DNA from 4 places in the Alteromonas naphthalenivorans genome. Region 1 is predicted to be linked to each of the others. Evidence: predicted binding sites of a transcription regulator. Region 1 holds the regulator's gene; each other region holds the start of a gene.
What was found. The regulator sigma-54, encoded in region 1, starts transcription at its own class of promoters, with help from an activator protein. The targets are predictions, from matches to a motif close to GTTGGCACGNNNNTNGNNT.
Positions count from the first base shown of each region.

Region 2: the regulator sigma-54 is predicted to act here: its motif matches at 3,143-3,161, upstream of fliE (flagellar hook-basal body complex protein FliE).
Region 3: the regulator sigma-54 is predicted to act here: its motif matches at 5,342-5,360, upstream of AMBT_RS00670 (DUF2884 family protein).
Region 4: the regulator sigma-54 is predicted to act here: its motif matches at 4,135-4,153, upstream of AMBT_RS09240 (hemerythrin domain-containing protein).

Region 1 covers NC_015554.1:3,293,353-3,301,185, forward strand. Annotated here, with positions in the region: gene AMBT_RS14360 (calcium/sodium antiporter) at 1-242, shown strand, start outside; gene AMBT_RS14365 (KpsF/GutQ family sugar-phosphate isomerase) at 242-1,216, shown strand; gene kdsC (3-deoxy-manno-octulosonate-8-phosphatase KdsC) at 1,216-1,782, shown strand; gene lptC (LPS export ABC transporter periplasmic protein LptC) at 1,779-2,357, shown strand; gene lptA (lipopolysaccharide transport periplasmic protein LptA) at 2,326-2,889, shown strand; gene lptB (LPS export ABC transporter ATP-binding protein) at 2,892-3,617, shown strand; gene AMBT_RS14390 (RNA polymerase factor sigma-54) at 3,693-5,177, shown strand; gene hpf (ribosome hibernation promoting factor) at 5,207-5,494, shown strand; gene ptsN (PTS IIA-like nitrogen regulatory protein PtsN) at 5,503-5,946, shown strand; gene rapZ (RNase adapter RapZ) at 5,985-6,830, shown strand; gene AMBT_RS14410 (HPr family phosphocarrier protein) at 6,830-7,102, shown strand; gene mgtE (magnesium transporter) at 7,261-7,833, shown strand, end outside.
Region 2 covers NC_015554.1:2,986,604-2,994,436, forward strand. Annotated here, with positions in the region: gene fliG (flagellar motor switch protein FliG) at 1-990, opposite strand, end outside; gene fliF (flagellar basal-body MS-ring/collar protein FliF) at 1,004-2,698, opposite strand; gene fliE (flagellar hook-basal body complex protein FliE) at 2,711-3,040, opposite strand; gene AMBT_RS13095 (sigma-54-dependent transcriptional regulator) at 3,466-4,806, opposite strand; gene AMBT_RS13100 (sensor histidine kinase) at 4,825-5,988, opposite strand; gene AMBT_RS13105 (sigma-54 dependent transcriptional regulator) at 6,121-7,572, opposite strand; gene AMBT_RS13110 (flagellin) at 7,728-7,833, opposite strand, start outside.
Region 3 covers NC_015554.1:156,005-163,837, reverse strand. Annotated here, with positions in the region: gene AMBT_RS00700 (sensor domain-containing protein) at 1-727, shown strand, start outside; gene fghA (S-formylglutathione hydrolase) at 790-1,632, opposite strand; gene AMBT_RS00690 (1-acylglycerol-3-phosphate O-acyltransferase, YihG family) at 1,757-2,671, shown strand; gene AMBT_RS00685 (1-acylglycerol-3-phosphate O-acyltransferase, YihG family) at 2,668-3,561, shown strand; gene AMBT_RS00680 (mechanosensitive ion channel family protein) at 3,564-4,850, shown strand; gene AMBT_RS00675 (hypothetical protein) at 4,929-5,120, opposite strand; gene AMBT_RS00670 (DUF2884 family protein) at 5,469-6,269, shown strand; gene AMBT_RS00665 (NAD-dependent epimerase/dehydratase family protein) at 6,573-7,418, shown strand; gene AMBT_RS00660 (sodium-dependent transporter) at 7,573-7,833, opposite strand, start outside.
Region 4 covers NC_015554.1:2,116,008-2,123,840, reverse strand. Annotated here, with positions in the region: gene tpiA (triose-phosphate isomerase) at 1-223, shown strand, start outside; gene secG (preprotein translocase subunit SecG) at 234-692, shown strand; tRNA gene AMBT_RS09255 (tRNA-Leu) at 700-785, shown strand; gene AMBT_RS09250 (bifunctional diguanylate cyclase/phosphodiesterase) at 957-3,251, shown strand; gene AMBT_RS22180 (YqaE/Pmp3 family membrane protein) at 3,382-3,540, shown strand; gene AMBT_RS09240 (hemerythrin domain-containing protein) at 3,637-4,080, opposite strand; gene AMBT_RS09235 (diacylglycerol kinase family protein) at 4,291-5,928, opposite strand; gene AMBT_RS09230 (DUF2878 domain-containing protein) at 6,148-6,690, shown strand; gene AMBT_RS09225 (hypothetical protein) at 6,776-7,327, opposite strand.

The DNA.
Region 1 (7,833 bases):
TAGGCAATATTATTGGTTCTAATATTTTTAACTTGCTTGCTGTATTAGGCATGCCTGGCCTAATAGCGCCTGGCACATTAGACCCCGATGTGTATAACCGCGATATGTTCGTTGTACTCGGGTTAACCCTATTGCTATTTTTGTTTAGTTTCACCTTAATGGGTAATCGACGAATAAGCCGAAGAAATGGCGGCTTATTGATTGCTTGCTTTATTGGTTATCAATTTTGGCTTTTTGCGTAATGTCACAAGAAAATAGCTTCATCACTTCAGCCAAGCGCGTTATAGAGATTGAAGCGCAGGCAATTTCAGCGCTTTCATCGCGTATGAACGATGATTTTGTTACCGCATGTAATTTATTACAAAACTGTGTGGGCAAAGTTGTCGTGTGTGGAATGGGTAAATCTGGGCATATCGGGCATAAGATAGCAGCAACGCTTGCCAGTACCGGAACACCTTCGTTTTTCATGCACCCAGGTGAAGCCAACCATGGCGACTTAGGCATGCTGAGTAAAGGTGATGTGCTACTCGCTATTTCTAATTCTGGTGAAACCGCAGAGCTAGTCAATTTACTGCCCATTGTGAAGCGGTTAAATGTGCCTGTTATAGCAATGACCAACAGCGTAACCAGTTCATTAGGACAGCACGCAGACGTGGTGTTGAATATCAGTGTAGAAAAAGAAGCGTGTTCTTTAGGCTTAGCACCTACCTCTAGTACCACCGCTACCTTGGTAATGGGTGACGCCCTTGCCGTGGCCCTACTTGATCGTAAAGGTTTTACCTCTGACGACTTTGCGCTTTCTCACCCGGGTGGCAGCTTAGGCAGAAAATTACTGCTGAAAGTGAGTGACATCATGCTAACTGGTAGCGAATTACCCTTGGTAGACGAAAACGCCTTGGTTGCCGAAGCACTATTGGAGATATCCAAAAAGGGGCTGGGTATGACCGGGGTTATCGATAGCGATGGTGTTTTAGTCGGAATTTTCACCGATGGTGATTTACGTCGTATTTTAGATGCCCGCATAGACTTGCATACCGCCACGGTTACGCAGGTGATGACCAAAGGCGGTAAAACAACCATGCCTGAACAACTCGCCGTAGAAGCGCTAAATGTAATGGAAACTCATAAGATAAGTGCGCTTATGGTAACGGATGATGCCCGCAAGCCTGTGGGCGCATTCAATATGCACATGCTACTTAAAGCGGGAGTTTTATAATGAACGACACCCAAACAGCCGTAAATACACTTTATACCGCTATGCCAACGGCGTTGTATTCCTCGTTAAAACAAGTTCGATTATTAGTTTGTGATGTAGACGGTGTGTTTTCAGATGGCCGTATTTACCTTGGTAATGCTGGCGAAGAGTTAAAAGCATTTCATACCCGTGATGGCTATGGTGTTAAAGCGCTTGTGAATTCAGGTGTGGCAGTGGCGGTTATTACGGGCAGGCGTTCTGCCATTGTCGAAAATAGAATGAAAGCACTGAATGTCGCACACATTGTGCAGGGTGAAGAAAATAAATCTGACGCCCTTGCTGAACTGATGGCTCGCTTATCACTTAAGCCCGAGCATGTGGCGGTAGTAGGTGACGATATGCCTGATACGGGCATGTATCCTCACGCTAATGTAAAAATTGCGGTAAAAGACGCCCACCCTGCGGTTGCACAGCAAGCGAATTGGATCACCACGTTGCCCGGCGGCTTCGGGGCCGTTCGCGAAATATGTGACACCTTGCTTCAAGCAAACGACAAGCTACACGGAATTCAAGGTGCTAGCGTATGAAGGTATTAGGTTTTGATCGATTAGGCTTAAGTATTTCGGTGTTATTTATATTGGCATCCGCCCTGTATATCCCTATTTGGATGGACGAAGACCCTGCTCAGCAATCTGATCAAGGGCCGGACGCATTAAAGCCTGCATATAAAGCCAAAAACCTAACGACCACCTTATACAATCAAGAAGGACAGCTAAATCACAAAGTATTTGCAGCGTCGATGGAACATTACGACCAATTGGGCTTTGTTTTATTCCAAAAGCCCAGATATACATTGTATACCGACGATGCACAGTCACCGTGGGAAGTTACCGCGACAGAAGGCACTTTGTATAATAACGAATTGATACAGCTAGAAAATAATGTCGTTATTGAAAACCAAAGTGTCGATGACTTTGTAAGAACAATACGCACAGCGTTTATAGAGATAAACCTGTACACTAAGCAAATGACATCTGATCAGCCCGTGGAAATACGTGGCTTACAATATGTGATTAACAGCAATGGGTTTAACGCTAATTTGCGTACCCAGGAATACGAGTTAATAGACCATGTACAAACCATTTATTCGCCTAGCCACTAAAGCATTAGCGACTAGCCTCGCTGTTAGCCTATTTGCTACTGCGGCTATAGCGGCTGAAAGCGACTTTAATAAACCGATTAAAGTTGACTCGAAATCGCAATTTGTTGACGGTAAAAACAAAACCTCATTGTTTAAAGATGATGTACGGATTACTCAAGGTTCTTTGGTGATAAATGCCGATGAAGTTGAAGTGATTGCCAGCGAAGGTGATGGACGAGAGATATTCGTGGCTCGCGGCAAACCAGCCAGCTATTCGCAAAAACTTGAAGACGGTGCTCCTGTCACAGCGAAGGCCAACGAAATTCGCTATGAAGTAGTAAATCGAACTATTTCTTTACAAGGAAATGCTGAGCTACAGCAAGACACCAGTAAAGTACAAGGTGATAAGATTACCTTCGACATGGTCACTGAACAATTACTTGCAACAGGCGGCGAAGACGGCGAAGGTGGCAGAGTCACTACCGTATTTACCCCTGAGGCAATACGTAAAGCGTCATCGAATAACGAAGACGATAAGGCGGACGACAACTAATCATGGCAACGTTGAGCGCACAGAGCCTTGCAAAGGCTTATAAAGCACGTCAAGTGGTTCGCGATGTAAGCTTATCAGTATCGACGGGGCAAATCGTTGGACTACTCGGCCCTAATGGTGCCGGTAAAACGACTACCTTCTACATGATTGTTGGCTTAGTTCCCCTAGATAAGGGCAAAATCAGTATTGATGACAGCGAATTAACTCACGAGCCCATGCACGAACGTGCTCGCCGCGGTATTGGGTATTTGCCGCAAGAAGCCTCTATTTTTAGAAAATTGACGGTGTTTGAGAACATCATGGCTATCTTGCAAACCCGTAAAGGGTTAAGTTCATCAGAACAAGAACAAGAAGCCGATGCGCTACTTGATGAATTTAATATCAACCATATACGTAATAGTACGGGTATGAGTTTATCCGGTGGTGAACGCCGCCGAGTAGAAATCGCACGAGCATTAGCAGCCGATCCGCAATTTATTTTGCTTGATGAGCCATTTGCTGGTGTTGATCCTATATCGGTTAATGATATAAAGAAGATCATTCAACATCTTCGTGACAGAGGAATTGGAATCCTCATCACCGATCACAACGTAAGAGAAACACTGGATGTGTGTGAGAAAGCGTATATTGTGAGCCAAGGCGAACTCATCGCGCAAGGGACGGCAGAACAAGTTTTAAGTAATCAGAAAGTAAGGGATGTATACCTAGGAGAACAATTCAGGCTATAGTTACTGTAACCGAATTGTCATTTTCAGTTTTAAGCACGGGTATATTCACAACAAGAGTTTAAAAATAAGACGTAGATGAAACCATCTTTACAGCTAAAGTTCAGTCAACAACTTACCATGACACCGCAGTTGCAGCAGGCAATCAAGCTGCTGCAGTTGTCTACGCTCGACCTGCAGCAAGAGATTCAGGAAGCACTTGACTCAAACCCTCTTTTAGAAGTTGAAGAAGGCGGTGATGACCACCCGGTTGAGAAAAACAACATGGATGGAGACGACCCTTCTGTGGAAGCGGCTCCCACTGCATCTAGCGATTCGTTGGAAGCTGGTGACGCGCTTGAAAAGAACGACCTTCCCGACGAGTTGCCAATCGACAGCACATGGGATGAGTATTACTCGGCCTCTTCTGCCCCCGCTCCTGGCCCATCTAATAATGATGACGACCAACTGTTTCAGGGTGAAACCACCGACAATATTCAAGACCATTTGCTTTGGCAGATGCGTTTAACCCCGTTTTCAGATACAGACCGCGCCATTGCTACCGCCATTATCGACTCCATCGATGAATCTGGTTACCTTAACGTACCCATTGAACAGATTTTAGAATCGGTAAACTCTGACGATGTTGAAGAGTTGGTAGAAATGGACGAAGTTGAATGTGTACTAAAACGTATTCAAATGTTCGACCCTATTGGTTCAGGTTCACGTACACCGCAAGAATGTTTGCTCGTGCAGCTTCGCCAGTTCTCGGACGATACGCCATGGCTGACCGAAGCCAGACAGCTTATTAATGAGTACTCAGACCTGCTGAGCAGCAAAGATTACCGTACGTTAATGCGCAAGAGCCGTTTGAAAGAAGATCAACTTCGCGAAGCCATGCGCTTATTGCAAACGTTGAATCCTCGTCCTGGCAGTGCATTAATTACTAAAGAACCCGAATACGTTATTCCTGATGTTTCGGTAAACAAAAAGAATGGCCGTTGGGTAGTAGAACTTAATCCCGACAGCTTGCCAAAATTAAGCGTAAATCAACAATACGCTGCCATGAGCCGACGCTCTAAAAACAGCAGCGATTCGCAATTTATTCGCTCGCATATGCAAGAAGCCAAGTGGTTTATAAAAAGCCTTGAGTCAAGAAACGACACCTTGATGAAAGTAGCAAACTGTATTGTGCAGCAACAAATGGGCTTTTTCGAGCACGGCCCAGAAATGATGAAACCAATGGTGCTAAATGATGTCGCAGAAATGGTAGATATGCATGAATCCACCATTTCACGAGTCACCACGCAAAAGTATATGCATACCCCTCGTGGCATTTTCGAGTTGAAATATTTCTTCTCTAGCCATGTAGCAACGGAATCTGGTGGTGAGTGTTCATCTACCGCTATTCGCGCACTAATTAAAAAGCTTGTGGCAGCGGAAACGCCCAGCAAGCCATTAAGCGATAGCAAGATTGCTCAATTGTTGGCCGAACAAGGCATTAAAGTAGCCCGGCGAACAATAGCAAAATACCGGGAATCGTTATCGATTCCGCCGTCAAACCAACGCAAAAGCCTTATTTAAAGGCCTTGATAATTTAAGGAAGACGAAATATGCAAATCAACCTTACCGGTCATCATGTCGAAATTACTGATTCTTTGCGTAGCTATGTCGATACTAAGTTCAGCAAACTAGAGCGTCACTTTGATCACATATCTAATGTGCATGTCATCCTGAACGTCGAAAAACTCAATCAAAAAGCCGAAGCCACCATGCACCTTAGCGGCGCAGAAGTGTTTGCTTCATCTCATAATACAGACATGTATGCGGCGATAGACAGCATGATCGACAAACTCGACAGGCAAGTTATCAAGCATAAGGAAAAGCTGAAAAAGCACTAAATATTAGTATGGAAATTCAAGCCATAGTAAGTTTGGACCGCACCGAGTGTGCGGTTCAATGTAACAGTAAAAAACGTATTCTAGAGATTATTAGCGACATTGCTGCTAAAAATAATCCCGACATCGATCAGGCTAGTGTATTAAATAGTCTACTAACCCGTGAACGAATGGGGAGTACGGGTATTGGCAATGGTATTGCTCTGCCCCACGGTCGATTACCGGGCTTAGAACACGTTATCGCCATTATTGTAACCAGCAACCCTGCCATCGATTTTGATGCGCTTGACGATCAGCCCGTAGATATATTCTTTGCCCTATTAGTGCCAGAAGAGAAAACAGAAGGTCACTTACAAACACTCGCTACCGTGGCGGGTAAGCTAAGTGATAAAGAAACGGTGAAAGCCATTAGGCGGGCCTCCACCAGTGATGACATCATTACGGCTTTAAGCTAAAAAAGCACTGCACCATATTTTAAAAGGGAGAAATGCAGGTGAAACTGATTATTATCAGTGGTCGATCCGGTTCAGGAAAATCAGTTGCGCTACGTGCCCTTGAAGATTTAGGTTACTATTGCGTAGATAATATTCCGGTTAACCTTCTCCCTACTCTGACCCATACCGTGGTTGATGAATATGACCAAGTTGCGGTAAGTATCGATGTAAGAAACCTACCCAAAAATCCAGCGGACTTGGTAGAGATCTTAGATTACCTACCCTCATCGTGGTCTATGACCATTGTGTACATCGACGCGAGTGACGATGTACTGGTGAAGCGTTTCAGCGAAACCCGCCGATTACATCCGCTAGCTAAGCTCAACAAATCTTTATCTGAATCGATAAAAGCCGAATCAGACTTGCTTGCGCCTATTGTTGAGCGCGCCGATTTGTACATTGATACGGATAAACTCACTATTCATCAACTCGCAGAGCTTATCCGCGAACGAATTCTAGGCAAGAAAAGCTCTCGCCTAGTATTGGTGTTTGAATCGTTTGGCTTTAAGCACGGTATCCCCAAAGACGCCGACTATGTATTTGACGCCCGCTTTCTCCCCAACCCGCATTGGGAACCCGATTTAAAACACTTAACTGGTTTAGATGCCCCCGTAGAAGTATTTTTAGGTTCCCAGCCTGTTGTAACCAAATTTATTTGGCAAATTCAGAACCTAATCACTACATGGCTGCCACACTTAGAACGCAATAACCGTAGTTATGTCACCATTGCGATTGGTTGTACCGGCGGTCAGCACCGCTCAGTATTTATTGCTCAATCGTTAGCGAAAACCTTTGGCGAAATGCATCCCGATGTACAAATTCGCCACCGCGAGTTAAATCAGTAATGACAATCGAAAAAACACTTACCATAGTCAATAAATTGGGCTTACACGCCCGCGCTGCCACACAGTTGGTTCAATTAGCCAATCAATTTGACGCAAAAATCGTGTTGGTGAAAGGCGATAAGAAAGCCGATGCTAACAGTGTGCTGGGCTTAATGATGCTGGAAAGCCACCAAGGTGAACAGGTAAACGTTGTGGTTGAAGGTAATGATGCCGAAGCGGCATTAAACGCCATTGAAACGTTAATTGAAGGCCGTTTCAACGAAGACGAATAATGCAGCTTCCAATACGACTGAGAAATTCTGCTAAAAGCCGTCTATAATTTCACCATACGGCTCGTAATTGTCTGTACCTACTGCGCTTTTGTCATGACAGCGTCATGGCAAGTGCGATATCCTACCATTATTGAAATTCCATTTTTTAGGCGAAAGCAGTGGCAGAAGCGCTGGTCTCAAAATACGTACAAAGCCAACTAAGGGCACTAAATGGCGCGTTGAATAATGGCCAATTTGTTTCTGTACGTAAGCTTCTGCTTGAATTACCCCCATCTGATGTTGCACACATTCTAGAATCTAGCCCCAGTCGTACTCGTGACGAGTTGTGGGAGCTTATCGATGGTGATTTCCATGGTGATATTTTAGAAGAACTCTCTGACGACGTACGTAACGGTATCATCACCAAAATGCTGCCTGCTAACGTGGTAGACGCGTTAGAAGAGATGGATACCGATGACTTAGCGGTTACCCTTAGTAGTCTGCCTGAGCCTGTATTACAGGACATTCTAGACTCTATGGATGCACAAGACAGGGTACGTGCTGAACAGGCATTGTCTTACGGCGAAGAAACTGCCGGTTTCATTATGAATACCGACACCATTACACTTCGCCCTGATGTCACCATTGATGTGGTCCTTCGTTATATTCGCCTCAAAGGTGAATTACCTGAAAATACCGATACCTTTTATGTGGTTAACCGCACCGATAATTTGGTGGGTATTGTACCGGTA
Region 2 (7,833 bases), 310 kb from region 1:
AGACAGTCTTCTGGCAACAGAGAGAATTTCTTTCTGTGCGGTTTCAACTTCAGATATACGTACAGGCCCTAAGGCTTCAAGGTCGTCGTTAAGCATTTCTGCTGCACGCTTCGACATGTTTTTCATAATCTTGTTCTTAAGTTCTTCATCGGCGCCTTTAATTGACTTAAGCAGCGCATCTTGTTGCACTTCGCGCAAGATAGCTTGAATACCTTTATCGTCTACATCGACTAAATTGTCGAAGACAAACATGAGATCTTGAATTTGCTGGCTCATCTCTTCGTCTTGTTCACGGATGGCATCCATCAACTGACCTTCAATAGCGGTATCAAGATAGTTCATGATGTTCGCTGCAGATTTCAGGCCGCCCATTTTAGCTGCTTGCGTACCCGCTTGACCGGCGAACTGTTTCTCCATGATTTCGTTAAGCTCTTGCAGTGCAGCAGGCTGAACTTCTTCAAGGTTAGCAATACGCATTAACAAGTCTAGGCGCACTTTTTCTGGGAACTGCGCCAATATTTCGGCACTCTGCTCTGGCTCTAAGTACGACAATACAATGGTTTGAATCTGAGGGTGCTCGTTTCGAATGATACTGGCCACTTGCTTCGAGTCCATCCACTTCAACGAATCTAGGCCTTTCGCCCCACTTCCCATCAGTATTTGGTCAATTAAGTTAGCCGCTTTATCTTCACCTAGTGCAGCTGTAAGCGCTCGCTTAACAAAGTCTTGGCTCTGGAAGCCGATGGTACTGTAGTTTTGAATCTCTTCAATAAAGTGTTTATGCACAGACGTAATTTTTGTCTGCGTCATATCATCCACTTTTGCCATCTCAGAGCCCAGCTTTTGAACTTGCTTTGGCTCAAGATGTTTTAATATTTGTGCAGCGTCTTCTTCAGACAAACTCAGAAGCAAAATAGCGGCTTTTTCAACCCCTTCTAGCTTACTGACGTCATAGGACGCTTCTTCAGTAGTGGCAAGTTCTTCAGCCATAATACGCTCTCACTTACTCATCTTGCATCAGCCAGCCCTTAACAACTTGGGCTGACAATTCAGGTTCGTTCGCAACCAGTGCACGAACCGCTTTTAATACGTCTTCATCTTTATGTAAATCTGGCAGCATTAGTGAACCATCTGCCGCGAAGCCCACCTGACCTTCATCGAAGTCAGTAGACAGCATACTAATGGTTTCGTCACCAAGGTCTAAACCTTCATCTGCATCAAAGTCGTCAGCTTCTTTCGACTCATCAGGGTTAATCAAGCGACGTAGCATTGGTCTTATCACAAAGATGATAAGCACGATAATAACCAAACCACCAATGACTAGCTTGAGTATAGGCAAAAATGCGGGCTGTTCCCATATTGGCGCATCTTCAATAACACCATCATCCATACGAGTGAACGGAACACTCACCACTTCTAGCGAGTCGCCACGAGTCACATCAAACCCAACACCACCTTGTAGCAAACGGCGAATGTTTAATAACGCTTCTTGATTGCGAGGCTCTGCCGAGGTAGTACCATCTTCACCAGCAACTTGAAGATAGTCTACCGCCACCGATACGCTTAACCTGCGAATTACGCCACTTTGCTTTTTGGTATGACTAATGGTGGTGTCTAGTTCGTAGTTACGAGTAGATACTTTCGACGTGCTTCCTGGCAAAGTAGCTTGTGCGCCTGCTTCTGGATTTTCAGGAATATTCGAGTCTAACGGAGGTTGATTAGTTAACGCGCCAGGAATACCCATAGCACCACCACCCACGCTATTTTGTTCGTTGATCATTTCGCTACGAACAGCTGGTAAGTCGGGATTATAGCTACGCTGAGTTTGCTCAAGTGCAGTAAAGTCCATACTCACATCCGCTTGCGCGGTGTAATTACCAATACCTAAAACAGGAATAAGAATAGCGTCAATTTTTTCTAGATATTCTTGTTCGCGCTGTCTTTCAATTTCATATTCTTTTCGTGCACGAGCGCTGAGTGAATCTTGTGAACCCGAATTTAGCAATCGGCCATTGCTATCGGTCACCGTTACCGCTGAAGGCTCCATGTTCTGTACGGCTGACGCCACAATATCGATAACTGAGTCGACTTCCTCTCCCGCAATCACTTTGCCGCGCTTAGCGGTAAGTACTACCGTAGCCGAGGCTTTTTTCTCTCGGCGAGCAAACACATTTTCTTTTGGCATGGCCAATAGAACGCGTGCTTTTTGTATACTGGAGATATCTTCAATAGTGGCGGCTATTTGTTGTTCACGGGCATGTTTCAAGCGTTCCATCTCTACCCGCTGACTTACTCCGAATCCCATGTCCTGCATGATGATATCGGTACCAGCATCAGAAGAACCGGTTAAGCCCTGACGTGTCATGCCCAAGCGTATAGTTTGAAATTCGTCACTTCGAACGTAAACCGTATTTCCCTCTAAACGATATTCTATTTGATTGGCGTCCATGTAATCCAAGGTTTCGATAAGCTCTTGGGTTTCCATTTTTGCTAACGGACGAAAATCAGGCTCTTGCGCCCAAATTAGTATAAAGACTGCAATTGCGACACAAATAACAAGCACTACCACTAACGCCATTTGGCGCATCATGTCTGCACTGCCTAAGGTATCCATAAATCCTGATTTATTCTCAGGCTCGTTATCGCTCCCCATGGAAGGGTCGTTAACGGTTAAATTTGTGCCTGTTGCTTCAGCCATGACTTACTCCAACTACACCGGCATGTTCATAATGGTTTTATACGCTTCAAGTACCTTGTTACGTACTTGCACTGTGGCCTCAAAGGCTATGCCTGCTTTCTCTTTGGTTAGCATAACTTCGGCAAGGCTCAATGACTTATCACCCATTTCAAACCGCTGCTGTAAATCTTTAGATTCTAATTGCATGCCATTAACCCCATCTACCGCTTGTTTAAGCATGGTAGAGAACTCGTTGGCCGAGGGGTTAATCTCGTTTGATGGTTGAAGTTCGTTTGCAGGCATACGAGTTTGCCCAATCATGCTTTGCATTTCTTGGTACAAACTATTGGCTTTAACGTCCATAACCACTCCTTCGAATATCGGTGGGGAATTGCCGTTTAACGACAATGCGCTCTGATGACTAATACTTAACTATAAGACAACTAGTTATAACTATAAGACTACTAGCAAGTGGCAAGCCAACTTTAAAAGTCACGCAAAAACCATTTCAAAGCAATGAGTTACGCAGATTTGTAAAGAAGTAGCCAATTTTATGACAGAGAGGGGGAAATAGCGTCAAGAAAGTGAATGGGCGTAAAGTGGTGTAAATGCGTAATGTAAAATAGCGAGGAGCAGCGCAAAACACTTCGTGTATTACCGTGACGCACAACCAAATACAAGGCCAAGCTAAGCCAACAAATAGTACAGCACAGCAGATAACACGTTAAAAATAAGGGGCTAAAATAAAGAATAAAAGCCCCTCTTAATTACCAAGCTAGTTTGATATGTTAGGCGGGTAATTCAATCCCATCTTCACGCATTCTAGCTAACTTATAACGTAAGGTTCGAGGGCTGATACCTAGTTTTTCTGCCACATCTTTACGCTTACCGTTACACAAGGTAAGTGTATCAAGGATGATTTGATGTTCTTGCTGGCGAAGCTCTGAGCCTAAACGACTATTATCTTCGGGCTCGTCCTGCTTTACTGCCATCTCGTCATGCACCGCCATATCAATCATTAAGTCACCAGACTCTATACTGCCATCTTCACACAGTATGAGAGCCCGCTGAATAACATTTTCAAGCTCTCGCACGTTACCTGGCCAAGTGTATTGCGCCAATTTATTTCGTGCCGCGGCACTGAGACGAACATTGCCTAAGCCTTGTACGCTAGTGTGACGATTAATCAGATGTTCAGCTAGCGGTACAATATCACCCGGACGCTCAGCAAGTGGCCGCCATGTGATAGGAAAAACATTTAAGCGGTAATACAAATCTTCTCGGAAGTTTCCTAGTTCTACCGCTTTACGTAAATCGCGGTTACTGGTGGCAATAACCCGTACATCTAGTTTAATCGTTTTGCGCCCACCGAGTCGCTCTACTTCACGCTCTTGAATAACACGAAGTAGTTTCGCCTGAAGCGCTAAATCCATTTCGGTAATTTCATCTAATAGCAGTGTACCGCCTTGGGCTTGTTCAAACTTACCCGGACAGGCCTGAATAGCGCCGGTAAACGCGCCTTTTTCATACCCGAACAAGGTAGCCTCAAGCATGTTTTCAGGAATAGCGGCGCAGTTAATTGCCACAAAAGGCGCATCGGCGCGAGTAGACTGATCGTGTATATAGCGAGAAAGTACTTCCTTACCAGAACCACTTGGCCCAAGCACCATCACGGTCGCTTCTGACTTCGCCACTTTTCTTGATAATTCAAGTAGTTTTAAACTAGAAGGGTCAGCCACAATAGGCGTGCAAGATTCTACTTTTTGAGCAGGTGCATAGCGCCCAACAAGATTAAGTAGCACTTCAGGGGCGAATGGCTTAGACAGATAATCAGTAGCACCATCTCGCATGGCCTGCACGGCATCATCAATGGTGGCATACGCTGTCATTAACAATACAGGCAGTTGAGGGTATTTCGCCTTAATGCTTTTCAACAAAGTAAGGCCGCTCATTTCACCCATTTGAATATCACTCACCACAAGATCTATCTTTCGACCCGCTAATACCATTAATGCAGCCTCGGCACAGTCGGCATCTACAACATCGTAATCGCCTAGTAATAAGGTGTCGTACAACGCTTCGCGTAACCCAGCATCGTCTTCCACGATAAGAATAGTTGTTTTAGACATTTCTAATTCTCCTAGCAATTAAGCGACATTTGAGTGAGGCTTATTGTGTTGCCCGATAGCCTGAGTGTTACAAGGCAATGCAAGCGTAAAGCAAGCACCTCCTTCATTAAGATTTACCACGCTAAGCGAACCGTTATGTGCTTTAGCTACCGATTTCACCACGGCTAACCCCAGCCCTGTACCATGAGTTTTGGTGGTAAAGAACGGCTCGAATATTTTATTGATTAGGGTATTGGGTACACCTGGTCCCTTATCATTAACGCAAAGTAGCACCTTATCTTCATGCACTACTGCATTAACTGAAACCGTGTAGCCCTTAGGCGTAACTTGACTCGCATTTTGAATAAGGTTCAGCACAGCACCTTGCAACGCGGTGAGATTCCCAGTGATAAGTGCATCCGTTGAATCGAAGCCATGAAAAGCAATTTTTTGTGCTTGCTGCGCAGTGATGGTTTGCGCATTCGGCTCAATGGCTTCTCGCAAGCTGGCAAGCGACAAGGTATTCACAACTTGTTGTTCACCAGACTTGGCGAACAACAGCATGTCATTAACTTGGCTTTCTAACTCTTTCAGTCTGTCTGTCATCTTTCGAGCAAATTGCTCAGATGCATGCTGGGGTAAATCTTTTCGCGTTAAATTAGAGGCATAAAGCATAGCGGCGGATAAAGGCGTGCGAATCTGATGCGCAAGGGATGCCACCATTTTGCCTAACGAAGATAAACGCTGCATATGGCTGACACTGGCTTGAAGCCGACGTGTCTCCGTCAAATCGGTAATAACAATCAGTTGCCCTGGCTCGTCTTCAAGTGGCGTTATAGAAAGTTTAACGCGACGACCATCTACCAATGACACTTCATGACCATCGTCTGCACGAGGGTTAAATGAGCGAGCAATGATGCTACGCCATATTTGTTCTTCTAACGGCTCACCCAGCAATGCCTTAGCTAAGTCATTGGCTTGACGCACAACCCCTTTGCCGTCAATAACGATGACGCCAGCTGGCATGACCTGAAGCAAGTTCTCCAAACGACTAGCTTGGCGACGAAGTGAACTGACTTCTGCTTCACTCACATACGACGGTGTTGCAGCCTCAAGCGCATGCTCGACACTAGGCACATCATAAGATGAAGTGAATTGTTCAGAAGATGAAGTACTGCTGTCGTGTGTGCTATCAAAAATCATATGGCTCTCGTCAATTTAAAGACGGTTTGTGTATATGATTTTATATAGCAGAAGCCATGCCAGTTTTTTAGATGATATTTATCAGATAGTTACGATAAATTTAGGCAGAAGTTTAACGTCAGGTAATTGACGTTAAACTTCTTCCATACGCTGAATATCGTACTTACGCATTTTCTCAACAAGGGTAGTTCTACGCATTCCGAGCTTATCTGCAGCGCGAGCAACGACCCACTCTTGTTGTTCTAATGCTTGGCGAATGAGGGTGATCTCAAGCTCAGAAAGATACTCTTTTAGATTAACCCCTTCTTCAGGAAGTGAGGAAGAAACCGGCAAGCCAGACTCTTCTTCTGGTTCATCGTACGGGTCTTGCGAAGCTGATTCTGCGAAAAGCGCATTAAACGCGTCTCGCTCTAGCAACTCTTCGGGGTAATCTGGTTCGTACGCTTGAATTTCACCGTACTGGTATTTCTCTGGAAGGTCGGCCACATCAACGATTTGACCGGGATAAAGTATGCTCAGGCGCTCAACTAAATTTGAGAGTTCACGAACATTACCCGCCCAATTATGTTCCATTAACGATTCTATTGCGCGTTCAGTGAACCTCACACTATCTACACCATCCCCTTGAATACGGCTGTTGAGTTCTTGCAGCAGTAACGGGATGTCGTCTTTGCGTTGACGTAATGCAGGGCTATCAATAGGGAACACATTTAAGCGGTAGTAGAGATCTTCACGAAACTTATCTTCTTTGATCATAGTTTCTAGATGACGATGGGTTGCCGCAATAATACGAACATTGCATTGTTGAGGCTTACTACCACCTACTCGCTCGTAAATACGCTCTTGCAGTACCCGCAGCAGTTTGACTTGCATCTGCAACGGCATGTCGCCAATTTCATCTAGAAATAATGTTCCACCCTCGGCTAATTCAAAACGGCCTTTTCGAGCACTTATAGCTCCAGTAAACGCGCCTTTTTCGTGACCAAACAATTCACTTTCAAGAAGCTCGCCGGGAATAGCACCGCAGTTAACAGGAATAAAGGGGCCATCTTTACGTTCTGACAAGAAATGTACATTACGTGCCACCACTTCCTTACCTGTACCAGACTCACCCAAAATTAGCACTGTTGCCTCTGTTGGAGCCACTTGCTCTACCAACCTACGCACAATCTGAATTTCGTCGCTTTTACCAACCAAACTTCTAAACAAGCGAGTTTTAGACCCACCAGCGCGGGTTTTACCCGGCTTTCTGCGGCTGTATTCTTGGCATCGGTGAATTGATTGCGTAAGTACTGGGTAAGTAAGCGGTAAGGTGATCACGCTGACTAAATTGCACGACGCGGCCACTTCGCCATTTGAATGTAAAATGGCAACGAATGGTATGTGTGGAAAACGAGCAACCAGTGAATTCACCACTGACGGTGACGCGTACTCAATAAGTACCGCATCTGCGCCCTTTTCTTTCAGGTAACTTTCACAGTCAGAAAGCCCTCGTGACTGACACGACTCTCCCAAAAAGGTGACTATGGTTTCTAAGCTATGAATTAGTTCCTGGCTATCACTAACCAGCAAAATATCCTTCATCAAATCCCCGAGAACGCTTTGTTATTATTTACAGTTTAGCGCATTTGTAAATTGTAACGACAAAAGATCGCAGCGCAACTGGTGTTTTCGGAAATGTAGCAATAAAAAAAGCAGGATTCCCTGCTTCTTTCGAATAACTCACTCAAATTTAATGTTTAACTGAGCAACGCTAAAACCTGCCCTTGCTGCTGATTCGCTTGGGCTTGAACCGTTAAAGCCGCTTGTCCTTGCACATCATTTGCCGCTTGTTGAGAGCTTGCT
Region 3 (7,833 bases), 1.8 Mb from region 1:
TGCCATTCAAAACAATCAATTAGCGCTTTTCTTACAACCTATCGTTGATTTACAAACCGGTAAAATTGTTAAATGTGAAGCATTAGCGCGCTGGAAGACAGAAGACGGAAGCTACATCCCACCGGATGTTTTTATTCCACTTGCAGAACGTACAGAGCTAATATTCCCATTAGGTGAATGGTTGGTAGAAGAAGCGTGTAATGCTATTGATAAGCTTACAGAGGCTAATTTAGACATTCGCTTAGCGATTAATATCTCAGGCCGACAAGTCACCGATCTTGTCCTGCTTCATCAAATACAATCGTCTTTAAAGCGCCGAGCCATCGACCCAAGACATTTATCGATAGAACTCACCGAGAGTGTATTCATAGACAGTTTAGATACGGTGTCTGTGTTGCTGAACGAACTTAGAGCCATGGGCATTACTATATCAATTGATGACTTTGGAACGGGGTTTAGCTCTTTGGTTTACCTTAAAAAACTGCCTATTGATGAACTCAAAATAGACCGTTCGTTTGTGAGCGATTTAGAAGAAAATACTGACGATCAGGCTATTATTCAAGCTATCTTGGGCTTGGCCAAAAATTTAAATATTAGCATTATCGCTGAGGGTGTTGAGACGCAAGAGCAGCAGACGTTTTTGGTAGACAACGCCTGTACTTATGCCCAAGGTTATTACTTTGACAGACCTATGTCGATTAGTGACTTCGTAGAAAAACTGCGTTAGAAAACTGCGTATAAGATTTGGTCAGGCAGCTAACTAACACAGTTTATAAGGTACGCTGGCACTTAAATTAGGCCTAAATGCCCAGCGTGAAACTCTAAGTGGTCTTCAATAAACGACGCGATAAAGAAGTAACTATGATCGTATCCTTCATGCATATTCAGCGTTAATTGCGTATCTGATTGCTGAGCGGCTTGCACCAGTGCCAGTGGTTTTAATTGCTCAGACAGAAACTCATCGCTATTACCCTGCTCAACCAATAATGGAATGGCGTGGTTCTTACTAGCAATAATCTTTGCAGCATCATATTCATCCCATGCTGATTGCTCATCTCCTAAATACTGACTCAATGCTTTTTGGCCCCATGGGCAATCAGAAGGGTTCGACACTGGACTAAACGCAGAAACAGATACATAGCGATTTGGATTACGTAAACCAGCAACAAGTGCGCCATGTCCACCCATTGAGTGACCGCTAATTGCGCGCTCCTTTGTCACGGGGAAATGTTGTTCAACATCGCTAGGCAACTCTTCGGTGACATAGCTATACATCTGATAATGCGCTTTCCATGGCGTTTGTGTGGCATCAACATAAAAGCCAGCTCCCAGCCCAAAATCATATGCGCCGTTTTCGTTATCAGGAACACCTTCACCTCGCGGGCTGGTATCTGGCGCAACAATTGCCATTCCAAGTTCTGCGGCTAACTTCATCGCCCCCGCTTTTTGCATAAAGTTTTGGTCGTTACAGGTAAGCCCTGAAAGCCAGTATAACACTGGTACTGGTTTCTCAGCGGAGGCAAACGGTGGTAGGTAGATTGCAAATGTCATACTGCAATTGGTGCTCTTTGCATCGTGAGTGTAGCGTAAATGCCTACCGCCAAACGCACGATTTTCACTAATAAGCTCCATAATGACTCCTGTACACTAATAAATTTAGAAAAATAACCACTTTGCTGTAGCAAACAGTAAAGGGTCTATCGGATTTTAAATCAAGTTCGTTTACACTAAGTGCCTAATTTTTGAGGTAAGTACGATGATAAGAGGCCTAATGCATCACCTGATTGGCACCATTTCAGTGATTTTTTATTTTTTAAATACGGTTTTATGGGCAACGCCCATCATTATTTTGTCTTTTTTCAAACTTATACCGCTTGCGCCCTGGAGACGATTTATATCGTATATCTTGGACGCGTGCGCAACCGCATGGATTACGATTAACAATCTTAATCAGCGAGTGAGTAGTAGAACAAAGTGGGATGTTACCGGCCTTGATCAACTTACCCGCAATGACTGGTACTTAGTGATTGCCAACCATCAATCTTGGGTCGATATCTTAGTTTTACAACGCGTATTCAATCGTAAAATCCCATTTTTAAAGTTTTTCCTCAAAAAAGAACTGATTTACGTCCCTATCTTAGGCCTCGCTTGGTGGGCTCTCGATTTTCCCTTTATGCGTCGATACTCAAAATCTTTCTTAGCGAAGAATCCACACTTAAAAGGCAAAGACATGGAAACTACCCGCAAAGCATGCGAAAAGTTTCAAACCAAGCCGGTAAGTATCATGAATTTTGTGGAAGGCACCCGCTTTACCCAAGAAAAACATGACCGACAGAACTCTCCTTTTAGCCACCTGCTTAAGCCTAAAGCGGGCGGCGTAGCCTTTGTACTTTCTGCCATGGGCTCGCAGTTACACAAGCTAATAGATGTAACAATTGATTACCCTGGCGGCGTTCCCTCATTTTGGGATTTCGTCAGCGGCAAAGTACGTGATATTCGCGTGAGTATTAAAGTCACTCCCATCACGGATATTACCGAAAAGGGCTACTTTAATGATAATTACTTTGACGACCCGCAGGTAAGAAGCCAATTTCAGCGTTGGTTAAATAGCCGCTGGCAAGATAAAAACGACCAATTAGAATCGATTAACGCAACTCAGAAGCCACTATGATCCGTACCTTGTTTTCCCCTGTAACTTTCGTTGTTCACACTGCGCTTCAAATAGCTAACCTTGCGCTGTGGGGAGGGCTGATCATCTTGTTCGGCGTCATTAAACTAATACTCCCTTCAGGTAAAGTTACCGAGGCGTGGAATAGCGTCATGCACGCTTGCTTGTTTAGTTTTGGCCGCGTTAGCGTATTGCTTATTCGCCTATTCAATAACGTAAACATTGAGTGTGCGGTTCATGGCGAATTGTCGAAAGATAGATGGTATTTAATTATCGCCAATCATCTTAGTTACCTTGATATTGTGTTACTAATTGAATTTGCCACTCATCGCATACCGGCTCCAAAATTCTTTCTTAAAAAAGAGTTAATTTGGCTTCCATTTGTAGGGCTAGGAGCTTGGGCCTTAGATATGCCGTTTATGCACAGATACACCAAGGCCTACTTAGAAAAGTACCCTGAGAAAAAGGGTAAAGATCTAGAGACAACACGAGCATCATGTGAAAAATTTCGTACGGTGCCCACCACTGTTATTAATTTTGTTGAAGGCACCCGCTTTACCACACAAAAACACCATCAGAAACGAAGCCCTTATGAAACCTTACTTCCGCCTAAAGCGGGAGGCGTATCTTTTACATTGGCTGCAATGGGTGAATTATTTACTAATGTGCTCGATATTTCATTGTTGTATCCAGAAAATAAGCGCCACCCAATGATGGCTATGCTAAGTGGCACAATGACCAAAATCATAATCGATGTTAATGTGATGCCTGTGCCCGCGCTTCAGCAACACTCTACGTTGAGTGAACCTGAGTTTCGCACCACTTTTCAAGATTGGCTAAATGCCATGTGGAAAAATAAAGATAGCCGTATCAAACGTCTTTTGGAGTCGTAATTGTGGAAGTAAGCTCAACTGTACGTGATAACTTCATGCATCTAGTGAAGGATTTTTTTCCATCACTGACCATGCACGACCCGCTATATAATGCGCTAGCATTGGGCACCATATTGACGATAGCGATTGTCATTTATGTATTTGCAAGGTTGATTGTTCGCCCTGAAATAGCAAGATGGGTGTCAAAAACCACCAACATTTGGGATAACGCATTACAAGAGCATGGCTTCTTCCGCCGTCTTATGCATTTATTCCCTGCCCTGTTTATATTCCTTGCTACCCCAGTGCTTATTGAAGAAGCCTCTGTGTTGTATGGCTTATTAATAAAAAGTGCGTTGTTGTACATGCTTTACAGTGGGCTGCTGGGTATTTACGCCATTTTGAGTACGGTGGAAGATGTTTACAATGCCTCTGCGCTGTCTAAACGTGCACCTATTACTGGCTTTATTCAAGTCACCAAACTCGGCTTTGCCATTCTTACCATTTTGTTCAGCATCTCGTTAATTGTTGATAAAAGCCCCTTACTCTTAGTGTCTGGCTTAACCGCTATTGCCGCAGTTCTATTACTCATTTTTCGCGATACCATATTAGGTTTTGTGGCGGGTATTCAAATTGCTGCTAACCGCATGTTTAACACTGGTGACTGGATCACCATGCAAAAATACGAAGTCGATGGTGAAATTAAAGAAATAGGTTTAACCAACGTAAAAGTGCAGAACTGGGATAAAACCATTTCAACGCTGCCTACCTATAATTTGACCACCGAAGCGGTTAAAAACTGGCGAGGCATGCAAGAATCTGGTGGACGCAGGATAAAGCGCTCTGTGTATATCGATGTTCATTCTATTAAATTATGTGACAACGAGATGCTAGAACGCTTCTCTAAAATTCGTTATATCAGCGAGTATATCGAGAAGAAAACAAATGAACTGCGTGCTTACCACAGAGACTACTCTATTGACGAGTCTGATTTATTAAATAGCCGCAAGCTAACCAACATCGGTACCTTCAGAGCTTATCTAGAATCCTATCTGCGCAAACACCCAAGTGTGAACCAAGAAATGACCTTGATGGTGCGCCAACTGCCCCCTAACGAAATTGGCCTGCCGCTAGAGCTATATTGTTTTAGCATTGAAAAAGATTGGGTGAAATATGAAAAGGTTCAAGCGGATATTTTTGACCATGTAATGGCCATGCTTTCTTTGTTTGACTTAGTTGCTTACCAGCGTGATGGCCACTTAGGGTATTTATCCAGTGCCATGGATATAAGCCAAAGCGAACAAGACTAGCGCTTGCTGTGACGACAAATTATAGATGCTAGACATAAAAAAACCGGCCTAAGCCGGTTTTTTTAAGAAAATCATTACTTAAGCCAACGCATAACCCATTAGCAAGCAAACCACTAACCCAGACACACCGAAGAAACCATACTCGATTTTTTCCTGCATGCCTTTTGCGCCAGTTTCAGCTGTCATGAAACCCATTACGATGCTGCTAAGCCCCAGAGTGAAGGCAATTAGCGCAACACCAAATACAATTGCGTTAATCCAATCAGTCATTCTCTAAACCCTTTAATTTTTCTGACGTTATTATGCATGAAATCAATCTAGATGAACATGCCTCAAAAAGCATTAAATACGAGTAATGTGCTCTTTTTCTTACCACTTTGATCTTAGTCAAAAATGCCAAATAGTTAAGCTAATTGCTAAATTATGGTGAATAGTTAGTGCCACCGCCTATCTGAAGAATTATAAGATACTGAAATTAAAAGAATTATTTAAATGGCACTGAGGTTGCAATACTTAGGTTACAACACCTAGGTTACAACTGAGCTTGTAATAGCAGGTTATAAAAACAGCGTGAGCGCATTGCGCTAGACAGTCTTATGGCTAATAGGATTTCAGAAAATGAAAATTAAACAATTATTTCCACTTGCCTTAGTAACTTCATCTTTACTTAGCGTGCCAGCGTTTGCTTTTGAGACTAGCTGCGATATCGAATTAGATGGCCATCTTCAATATTACCAAGGCCTAATTACTGTCGACATGCAAAATGGTTCTACCATGTCGATAGATGACACCTACCATTTAGTGATTAACGGTGAGAGTGTGTCGTTGAACAACGAACAGCAACAATGGGTAAATACCTATTACGACCGTATCGATACTGCTATCCCCATGACCCTTAATATCGCAAGTGAAGGGTTAGAGATTGCGAGTGTCGCCGTTTCAGAAGTATTCGGTGAACTGCTTGGCGGCGATAATAAGCTTACTGAAGATTTTGATACGATGTTTACATCGCTTAACGAAAAGTTGGCAACGTCTTTTTATGATGACAGCGGCAATATCAAAGTGGATACGGCTAAGTTTGACGAGCCAGGCTTTTTCGACGAAAGCTGGGAAGACGAATTTGAAGCGCAATTCGAGTCGCTAATTAGTGAATCAATGGGCCGAATCCTCATTGCTGTTGGTACGCAAATGCTATGGAATGGTGGCGATATGGAAGCGTTCGAGGAAAAAATGGAGCGCTTTGGGGAAACTATTGAACACCGTGTTGAATCACAAGCTGCAGCACTTGAAGAAAAAGGCGATGCGCTATGTGAAGTGTTGCAAGAAGCTAATTATGCAGAAAACAAAATGCAAACCAGCATTCCTGGGTTAGGTGGCTTAGACTTAATCGATATGCGCAGTGGCGAAATGAAAATGTAATTGTGGTTCTATTGGTGTAGTAACTCCCCCACTGCATTCAAACCACGTTTAATTTACGTTTAATAACCTTACAACGCTAGCTTTCCCGCTAGCGTTTTTTTGTTTTTTAACTCATGCCATTGTAATCGGTTTTCTCCCTTATCAATTAGCACATAGCGCTTTGCACCTCATTCCCAGAACTGTCCACCTAACAACCTACATTTGTGTGCTCGCATTTACCCCATAGAACCAATCCGTTTTGCGCCTTACCGCGTATTTTTGATACTTTTACTCTCACGCCCCATTATCATCTAAGAAGACGTTATGAATAATAAGCTAGTTATATGCGGTTACGGTTGGCTTGGTCGCTACTTGGGCAAAGCCATGTCAGCTACCCATACTATTATTGCCACCACGCGAAGCGAAGAAAAAGCGTTGAAGATAAGCGACAAGCACATTAAAGGCTTGGTTTTTAGTTTGGGTGACGACACCACAACGCTATGTGAAGCGCTTGGCAATGCAACGCTGGTACTAAACATTCCACCTGGCCGTCGTAATACCCAGTTAGATGATTTCACCGATAACATGCTTACCCTTATTGATAATGCAGTGGCGGCTAGAGTAGCCCGTATTATTTTCATTAGTACCACTTCGGTATACGGCGATAATAGAACTGATGTGTTAAATGAACACGCCAGCACTCAACCTGAAACCGCATCGGCAAAAGCGCATGTAGCCATAGAGCAGCACTTGTTAGATTTAAAAACGAATGACAAGGTAGACGTTAAGATAGTTCGCCTTGCTGGGTTAACCGGCCCAGATCGTCATCCGGTAAATTCGTTAAGTGGCAGAAGCCTGAATGCGGGTAATAAAAGAATTAACTTAGTGCATATTCATGATGTTGTTGCCGCGTTAAAGACACTGATTTTCGCAGATAGTAGTAAGAACAACACTAGCAAAATCGATAGCACAGATTTATATCATCTGTGTAGTTTGCAGCATCCCAAAAGAGGCGATTACTATACCCAGGCGGCACAGAAAAAAGGGATTGCTGCTCCCACATTTAGTGAGTCAGATTTAGCCCCCACGGGCAAGGTGATTGATGCAAAAGCGAGTTGGGCTTTACTGGGAATACTTCCCGACTATGCCAACCCTGATGACATGATTTAGTGAGATAGAATGTTGTAACACGATGACGTTACACGCATAGGATAATAAACAGATAAGGCGCTCATATTTGAGCGCCTTATTATTAATATACGTTTTACTTCAACTTGCCTAGTGCAACTACCAATCGAGAACAACGACTAGCTGAGAACAACCACTAGCCAAACAGGCTGAAGCCGAAGTATTTAACCGCCACGGTATTGATGAAAATAACTAACAAGATGGCAGGGATAAACGTTTTAAGCGATACATCGACATACTTTTCAAACCATCCACCACGATAGCCCGAACTCCCCTCTTCAAGGGATGCATTGAAGTTTGCACTTTTCCAACGATAGATAACGAAGATACAAATCAAGAAGCCGTTTAATGGCAAAATGGTCTCGTAAAATACGTCAATAATAACGTCGAACAGCGA
Region 4 (7,833 bases), 1.2 Mb from region 1:
TGCTTCACCTGAACAAGCGCAAGATGTACATGAATTTATTCGTGGATACTTTGCAAAAGTAGACGCAGAGCTTGCTCAAGGGTTACGAATTTTATATGGCGGCAGTGTTAAAGCAGATAATGCTAAAACATTGTTTGCACAACAAGACGTAGATGGTGGCCTCATTGGTGGCGCCAGCTTAAAGACAGAAGATTTTATTTCAATTTGCCAAGCGGCAAACTGACGAGGTAATTATGGTTTACGAAGTGCTACTGGTAGCATATTTAATTGTTGCATTGCTGTTGATTGGTTTTGTTCTTATTCAACAGGGTAAAGGTGCAGATATGGGCGCTTCTTTTGGTAGCGGCGGCTCAAACACGGTTTTCGGTTCAGGTGGTTCTGGTAACTTCATGACTCGCACTACCGCTATTCTTGCTGGTTTGTTTTTCTTCATCAGCCTTACTTTAGGCGCGATGACAGCGAACCGCGAAAGTGCAGAAGACGAGTGGGATAATTTAGAAGTACCAGCGGCTGTTGAAGCGCCGGTTCAAGCGCCAGCTGATATGGATGTTCCAGTTATGGATACGCCTGTAGAAGACGCAGCAACGTCGAATGATATCCCAATGGATGACGCTCCTAACGCTGAGGCTCCTCAGGCTGAAATTACTGAGGAAGACGTACCTAAATCTGACGATTCAGACGTACCTAACTAAGATTTTTGCGGAAGTGGTGGAATTGGTAGACACGCCATCTTGAGGGGGTGGTGAGCATAGCTCGTGCGGGTTCAAGTCCCGCTTTCCGCACCAACTTTAAAAACCGGCTTTTAGCCGGTTTTTTTGTTTCTAATCCGTTATAAAATGAAGAATTACGACAACCTCGCGACTATAAGTATTGCGGTAATTGGGCTATGCTACTAACTCAATTAGAAAAAGTGAATACACGTATTATGTATAGATCGGCGCGCTGGGAGCGGTAGGTTGCAAATATCACTTCGACAAAGTCTTTTTAGAACGCTTCTTGGCGGGATTTTTATAGCCTCACTCCTCATTGTTGCAGGGGTGTGGAAGTCAGCCAACAACTTAGTTAAACAAAATATTAGTCAAGATATTGCTGTTACCGAAAAGGTGCTGCATAGGCTAATTGAAGATCGCCAAGCTATCATTAAAAGCGTCTCCAACGTACTCCTTCGGTCTTACGATTTTCGCCAAGCAGTGGGGACCTCAGATTTACCCTCTATACAAACTGCATTAGAAAGTTATGCATCGCGAATTAATTCAGATGTGATTGCATTAGTGAATTTAGATCACACCATTGTTGCTTCTCATAGTGCCTTATTTAAACCGGGTGAAACCTTAGAAGCCAGCACCGCTTTGGTTGCAAAAGGCTACGAAAATGGTTTTTTCCTCATTGATGACTCATTAATTCAGTTGAATCTCTATAAAGTAGAAATTCCGACATTACGTTATTACATGATCATTGGTGTGGAGTTTGATGAAACATTATTACAAGAACTAAGAAATCTTGTTGATGCTGAAATTATTATCACCAATATGAGTGACAATACGCCGATTGCATCAACGCTCTCACCAGAGCAAGTAGAATCAGTGTTAACAAGTGACCCCACACCGTCTTGGGTCGATGTAACGTTCAAGCAGAAAAACACCTACATAAGCCGTGAAGTTAGCTTACTGTCGGTGTCGGAGCTTCCTGTACGCATTACTATAGCTGTGGACGTGTCAGAGGCTTTTCAGGCGTTTACTAATATCCAATTAAGTATTTTGGTGTTAACCCTAATTGCAGTTTTAGTGGCGTTAGGGTTCTCAATGCTATTGGCTCGAAATGTCAGCAGTTCTGTTTCTAACCTTGTAAAAGCAGTGAATCGGGTAGCAGGCGGTGAGTACGGCGCGACACTAGATAAACCTTCAAAGTTACGTGAAATTAGTGAGCTCGCTACGGCAGTTGATAGCATGCAAGAGAGCATTCAACATCGAGAAAAGCATATTAGGTATCAAGCGCAACATGACGTGCTTACTGGCTTGTTTAATCGAAATTATGTTGAAGGCTACTTTGATGGAAAGATGTCTGAAAATGAAAATTTGCAGGTTGTTGCTATTACCATTATAGGTTTTAGAACCACTAACGACCTTTATGGGTATTCTAACGGGGACAACACGCTTAAGGCACTTGCTACGCGTTTGCTTCGTTGGCCTGGCACATCTGCACGTTTAGCGGGGGGAGAAATTCTCTATATTACCGATACAGCGTTAGATGAAAACCAACTCGAAACGTTGAAACACATTTTAGAGCAGCCCGTCGAGAGTAACCTAATCTCCATCCCTGTCAAAGTGGCGATGGCCGTGGTGTCTTGCCCTCAGGATGCCACCAACTCAGAAGAACTATTTCGTAAAGTTAATATTGTTACCGACGAAGCTATTCACTCAAATGCATGGTGTGTGCATTATCGCCCCGAACTTGAGGCTAAGTACGTTAGGCGTTTGACCATTACTACCGAGCTTAAGCGGGCGCTTGCTAGCAATCAAAGCGAGCTTTCAATGGTGTATCAACCTAAAATTGATCTCAGCACGATGAAAGTATGCAGCATGGAGGCGCTAATCAGGTGGAACAACGAAACACTTGGCTTCGTACCACCAGATGAGTTTATTACTATTGCTGAACAGGCAGGCCTAATTGAACAAGTCACGACATGGGTTATGCAACGAACCATTGCTGATTTGTCGTACTTTAGGCAGAAAGGTTATGGCTTTACGGTTGCGATGAATTTATCCACTCAAGATATTCAAAATAAGCCGTTACTCGATAAATTGGTTTCTATACTTACCGACGCAGCCCTTTCTCCAGATGCCCTAGAGCTAGAAATCACAGAGAGTGATTTGGTGGCCGATGCGTCGCTTGCTATTGAAAACTTAAACGCGTTAACGAGCAGGGGTTTTCACTTTGCTATTGACGACTTTGGCACTGGTTACTCTTCGCTTGCCTATTTGAAGAACCTGCCTGTCGATACAATCAAAATTGATAAAAGCTTTATATTATCGTTAGCAACCGATGATAACGATAAACAAATAGTGCATACCGTGCTGGGATTAGCCACTGCTTTCGACTTAAAAGTGGTAGCTGAAGGGGTAGAAGACGAGATGTCGCTCAATATTTTGAAAGAATGGGGCTGTGATATTGCACAAGGTTACTTCATTAGCCGACCATTAGCGAAGGATGCGCTAGAAGAGTGGTTAGAGAATTCACCTTTAGGCGAATAGACGGGAACCGTTAAATTCCTTATTGTTGGCAGTATATATGCATTATAAAAACAAAGCCTGCTTAAAAACGTAAGATATTGCCGTTAGAGTGGGTAAACTGTGAAATTACTTCAAAAACAAGGATATTATTATGGACATTATTCGCATTATACTTTCAATTTTACTGCCTCCTCTAGGTGTGTTCTTACAAGTTGGTATTGGCGCTCAGTTTTGGATAAACATCCTTCTAACATTGTTTGGTTATTTCCCTGGTGTTATCCACGCCGTGTACATTATTGCTAAACGATAGTTAATTTTACTAATTTTTAGTAAACCAAGCATGAAAAGAAAGGCCAGTCTATGACTGGCCTTTTTTGTATCAGTAAGATTTATGTGAAACGCGCGCCTAGTGAGGCGCGAGTTCTTTTGCCATTTCTTCTTGGTAAGCGTCGGCAAGTTTACTCTTTTGAGAATCGTTAAGAAGTCGGCCAGCAACTTGAAAAAACTCTTGCTCTTCGTCAGCAAGGTGATGCTCAACTTTTTCTTGAAGAGATTTTAAGTGACGTAGCCACCCGGGTGAGTCCATTTTGGTCTCATCCAATTTTTCGATAAGCTCATCAATCTCGTGATGCTCTGCAATACCATGGCGGGTTAAATCTACCGCTTCATCTTTTTTAAGCAGCGGAGAATAAAAATGACGTTCCTCCGCCACTGCATGACTTTCAAGCTGATCTTTCAACTCTTGGTAGTATTCACGGCGAGCAGCGGTGTCTCCGCTGGTCTCAGCGAGTATTTTAAGTAACAATCGTTGCTTCTCATGATCTTGGCGTAGTGCTTCAAAAATTTTCATCGGTAATCCCTCAACTAGTTGTACTGAATAGGTGGCGTAAAAGCACAATAAAGAATGCGAGAAGTGTTCCACTATATTGAGTTCACTAAGTCATTGTAAATGCTGATTTTAGCGGTTACTTATTATTTCAATACATAAGGAACCGCTTAAATAATGCATTTCTTACATAGCGTTTACGGTAATCTTTACCTAACGCTATTGCGCTGGGGATTAACTATTGTTTTGCGTGTGGTCGATTCCAGTTAATACTCGTAAACTTGCAGGGTGTGTAGTGATACTAATTTCACTAGCGCTGAAAATCTCACCATCAACTGCATAAGATACTTCTTCGTCGAAATAAAGAGATATCGAAGGGGTTTGTTTGTGCCTAATACTGTCTGAACTGGTTTTATATTCTTCAGGTCCAAACACTAGCTCAGCCAAAGAAAGTAATTGTCGGTCGGATGAATCTTGTGGGGTTAGCCAAGTAATATCTAATTTACCATCAGTCACATCGGGTAAATTTCCGCCTTGCGCGAGTGCGGTGGTAAGTGGTGCGGCATTAGCGATGACTAAGCTTGGCGTTTCCAAATGCTGAGATTCTTCATCATCAAATTTTACCTGAAAATTAAGGTTGTCATTTTTTCCTATGGCTTCCCAAAGCCCTTTAAGGTAGGCAAATTGTCCGCCAGAGTCTTTCTCACCCCGTCCCGCAGCAGATATCATATGCTCTTCAAATCCCACCGCAGCAACCAGCAACATCATTCGGCCATTACACTGGGCAGTATCGATATCTGCGGTTTTACCGTCAATAATGACGTCACACGCTGTACTGATAGGAACAATTTTACTGGCATAACCATGGAGTACCTGACAAAGGGCATTGGCCGTACCAAGGGGAATTACCCCTAAAGTGACATTCTTATCGGTAAGGGCATTGGCCACCTCCGTTATGGTACCGTCGCCACCACAAGCTACGATAATTTGTGCCCCATCGCCTAAGGCTTCTTTAGCCAAGACTTCGCCGTTTATTTCTTCGGTTGTTTCTTTAACGGTAACTTTAAACTTTTCGTTAAGTCGTGCCAGAATATCAGCCTTTTCAACTTCCCATTTACCCCCTCCTGCAACGGGGTTGGCAATAAGGGTAAGACGTTTAGTTAATGACAAGCTCCCACCATTCTTTATTTTTTCCAGAGCTGCCAATTGATGTTTGTTTAGCCTTGCTGTTGAACGAACCGATTGAATTTTATCCATCGCATCTAGAATGGATAGGGAAGGATCCCTGGCCAGTAGATAGGCGGCTAGCACTAATACAGAGCGGCCTCTACCTAGTGCACAATGCACAACTACATTCTTACCTTCAACGAGCTGTTGATCTAACCAGTTAATTGCAAGGGTTAGTTGTTCTTGAGTGGGGCTGGTATGATCAAGAACAGGGATGTTCAAATAATCAAAATCTAATTGATAGGCGGTCCAGTCTAATCCATCGAATTCGGCAGTAACGTCTAAAATAGCGTTAATATTGTTGTTTTTCAGCATATCTACATGTTGTGAAGACATGCGACAACCTAAATAAAGTTGCTCATCAATTTTTTGAAAAGGGGGAACCTTGTCGGTACGCCTTGCATACTCGTTGTATAACCAGCTTCCCATTAAAAATGGAACGAATATCCAACGAATATAAATAGGGATTGAACCATCTTCGCGTTTTCTGAACAATGCAGGGTAATTAAGCAAGTAGGCGCTACTAACTGCAATCAGCGAAAAACTGATCCAAGCAAAGATAACAGAGAGCCATAGTATTGGGCTAAACCAAGTTAGCACTAATGCTAAAATTGCGCCGAGTACATAATATTTAACCATCTTCATACTGTTCACATTTCCTTTGTTCAAACATTCAGTTTATTTATACAGTGGTTCCGCCAATTTTGTTTATTACTAATGAGCATCTATGAAGGTAGAATGAAAATAATAGTTAAAAATTACGTTTTGTTTAATCTTTATAAGTGAACTGGGTCATAGATAGCGGCGTAAAGGTTCCATCAGATTTTCCACATCAGTCAGTATATTCATAAACGGGCGAATGCAATGTCGAACAGTTTCATTATCAAATTAGTAAACTTTTTATGGTTTCAAACCATTTGGTGGTTAGTGGTTCTATACCAAAGCACTTTCTTGGTTTTAGGTTTACTGATTGCCTGGCTTATTTATTCACCGTTGCGAAAGTCAGATAGTAAAATAATGATAGCAGTGCTGTTGCTAGGTACTCTGGTGGACTCACTTTTGATGGTGACAGGGGTATTTGGCTTTGAGCGTGGTGCTTGGTTCAGCGGTGGCGCATCTCATTTGATAATACCTATTTGGCTTGTGTGTCTGTGGGCCGCATTAGGAGGGTCGATTCAGCATAGCTTAAGTGAGTTTGCTGATAAGCCATTACTTGCAATGTTTGGCGGTGCAGTCTTCGCCCCGCTCAGTTATTTCGGTGGGCAAAAGTTTGGTGCTGTCACCTTTGGGTATTCCCCCCTAGTTACGGGGTTAATCTTAGCTGTTGTATGGGGTGCAGTATTTCCAGCGTGCTTTTTATTGGCGAAAAAATTAACGGCTCACCATGAATTGAGCCAAGACCATTAAACATAGCCACTCCCTTAGTCTGTGATTAAAGGGAGTTGGCTGCTACTTTCGATTTGAGCAGTTCTTAAGCAGCTGTAAAGCGGTGTTAGCGTATTGCTTCAACCACATTCTTGCTTCGCGAATGTAAAAACGATGAAATGTCAGACGCTGATTGACTCTTTTTCAAGTTAATAACCACAGCCACATGATTCCTTCTAATAGCATGCCTTACCGCTTGCACTATCTCTGAACGGTCTGGACGAAGACCAACTAAGCCTGCTACGAACAAACCGGTAAAGATACCTGGGCTTATCAATGCGATATAGGTAAATAGTGGGTTTTGTTTTGTCAGTTCAGGGCCAAACGAAACCAAAAGAAATGCTGCTAGCATGCCTACAAGTAAACCTACACCACCAAGCATTAGGTGAGAGTGCCATAAGTTTTTACCTATACTTTTACTTTCTTGTTCTAACTTCTCGCTCATTGCAGTGTCGCTTGCGTCGATAAAGGCAACTTGATCAGTACTGACGTCAGTTGAATTTGCCAGTTGTTGAATGGTTTTTTTTGCCGTCAATTTGTCTTCAAATATGGCAGCAACTTGAATTTGGTCCTTTGGCGCTAGAGATGCGCGAAGATTTTCATGATTAGCAGTTTGCATAACTTCTCCAATAAATCCGGTCAATTTATACCTGTGCGGTACCCTTCAACGTTTTTGCCAAAGGCGGGTAAATTCAAAACTATTAAGCGAATTTACAAATATTCATTCATAACCATTCAAAATGCGTTCCGCTGGCGGGCAATACTTTGGTCTACATGCTTTCGAAGCGCTCTGTTTTAACCTAACGTATTGAATTGTAACGTTAATATTGCTTTTTTAATAAGGTTAACTTAACTTCATGTCGATAAAACTGACCCTAGGTCTAAAGATAACATTTTCACTATGTTTCATATTTACTCACAGTATGAAAATTTGTCTCAGTCTGTAAATCTGTTTTTATCAAAACGTTTTACTGCTTAGCATTTTGAAGACGGCAAATGATTTGTCAAAAGTAAAATCTAATCGCTAACTTAATGTAATTGATAGAAAATATTTTTTAATCGAATCAATTTCCTTGCAATAAGTCATAGTTTTTGGCTGGCACGTCAACATGCACATAACTTGCA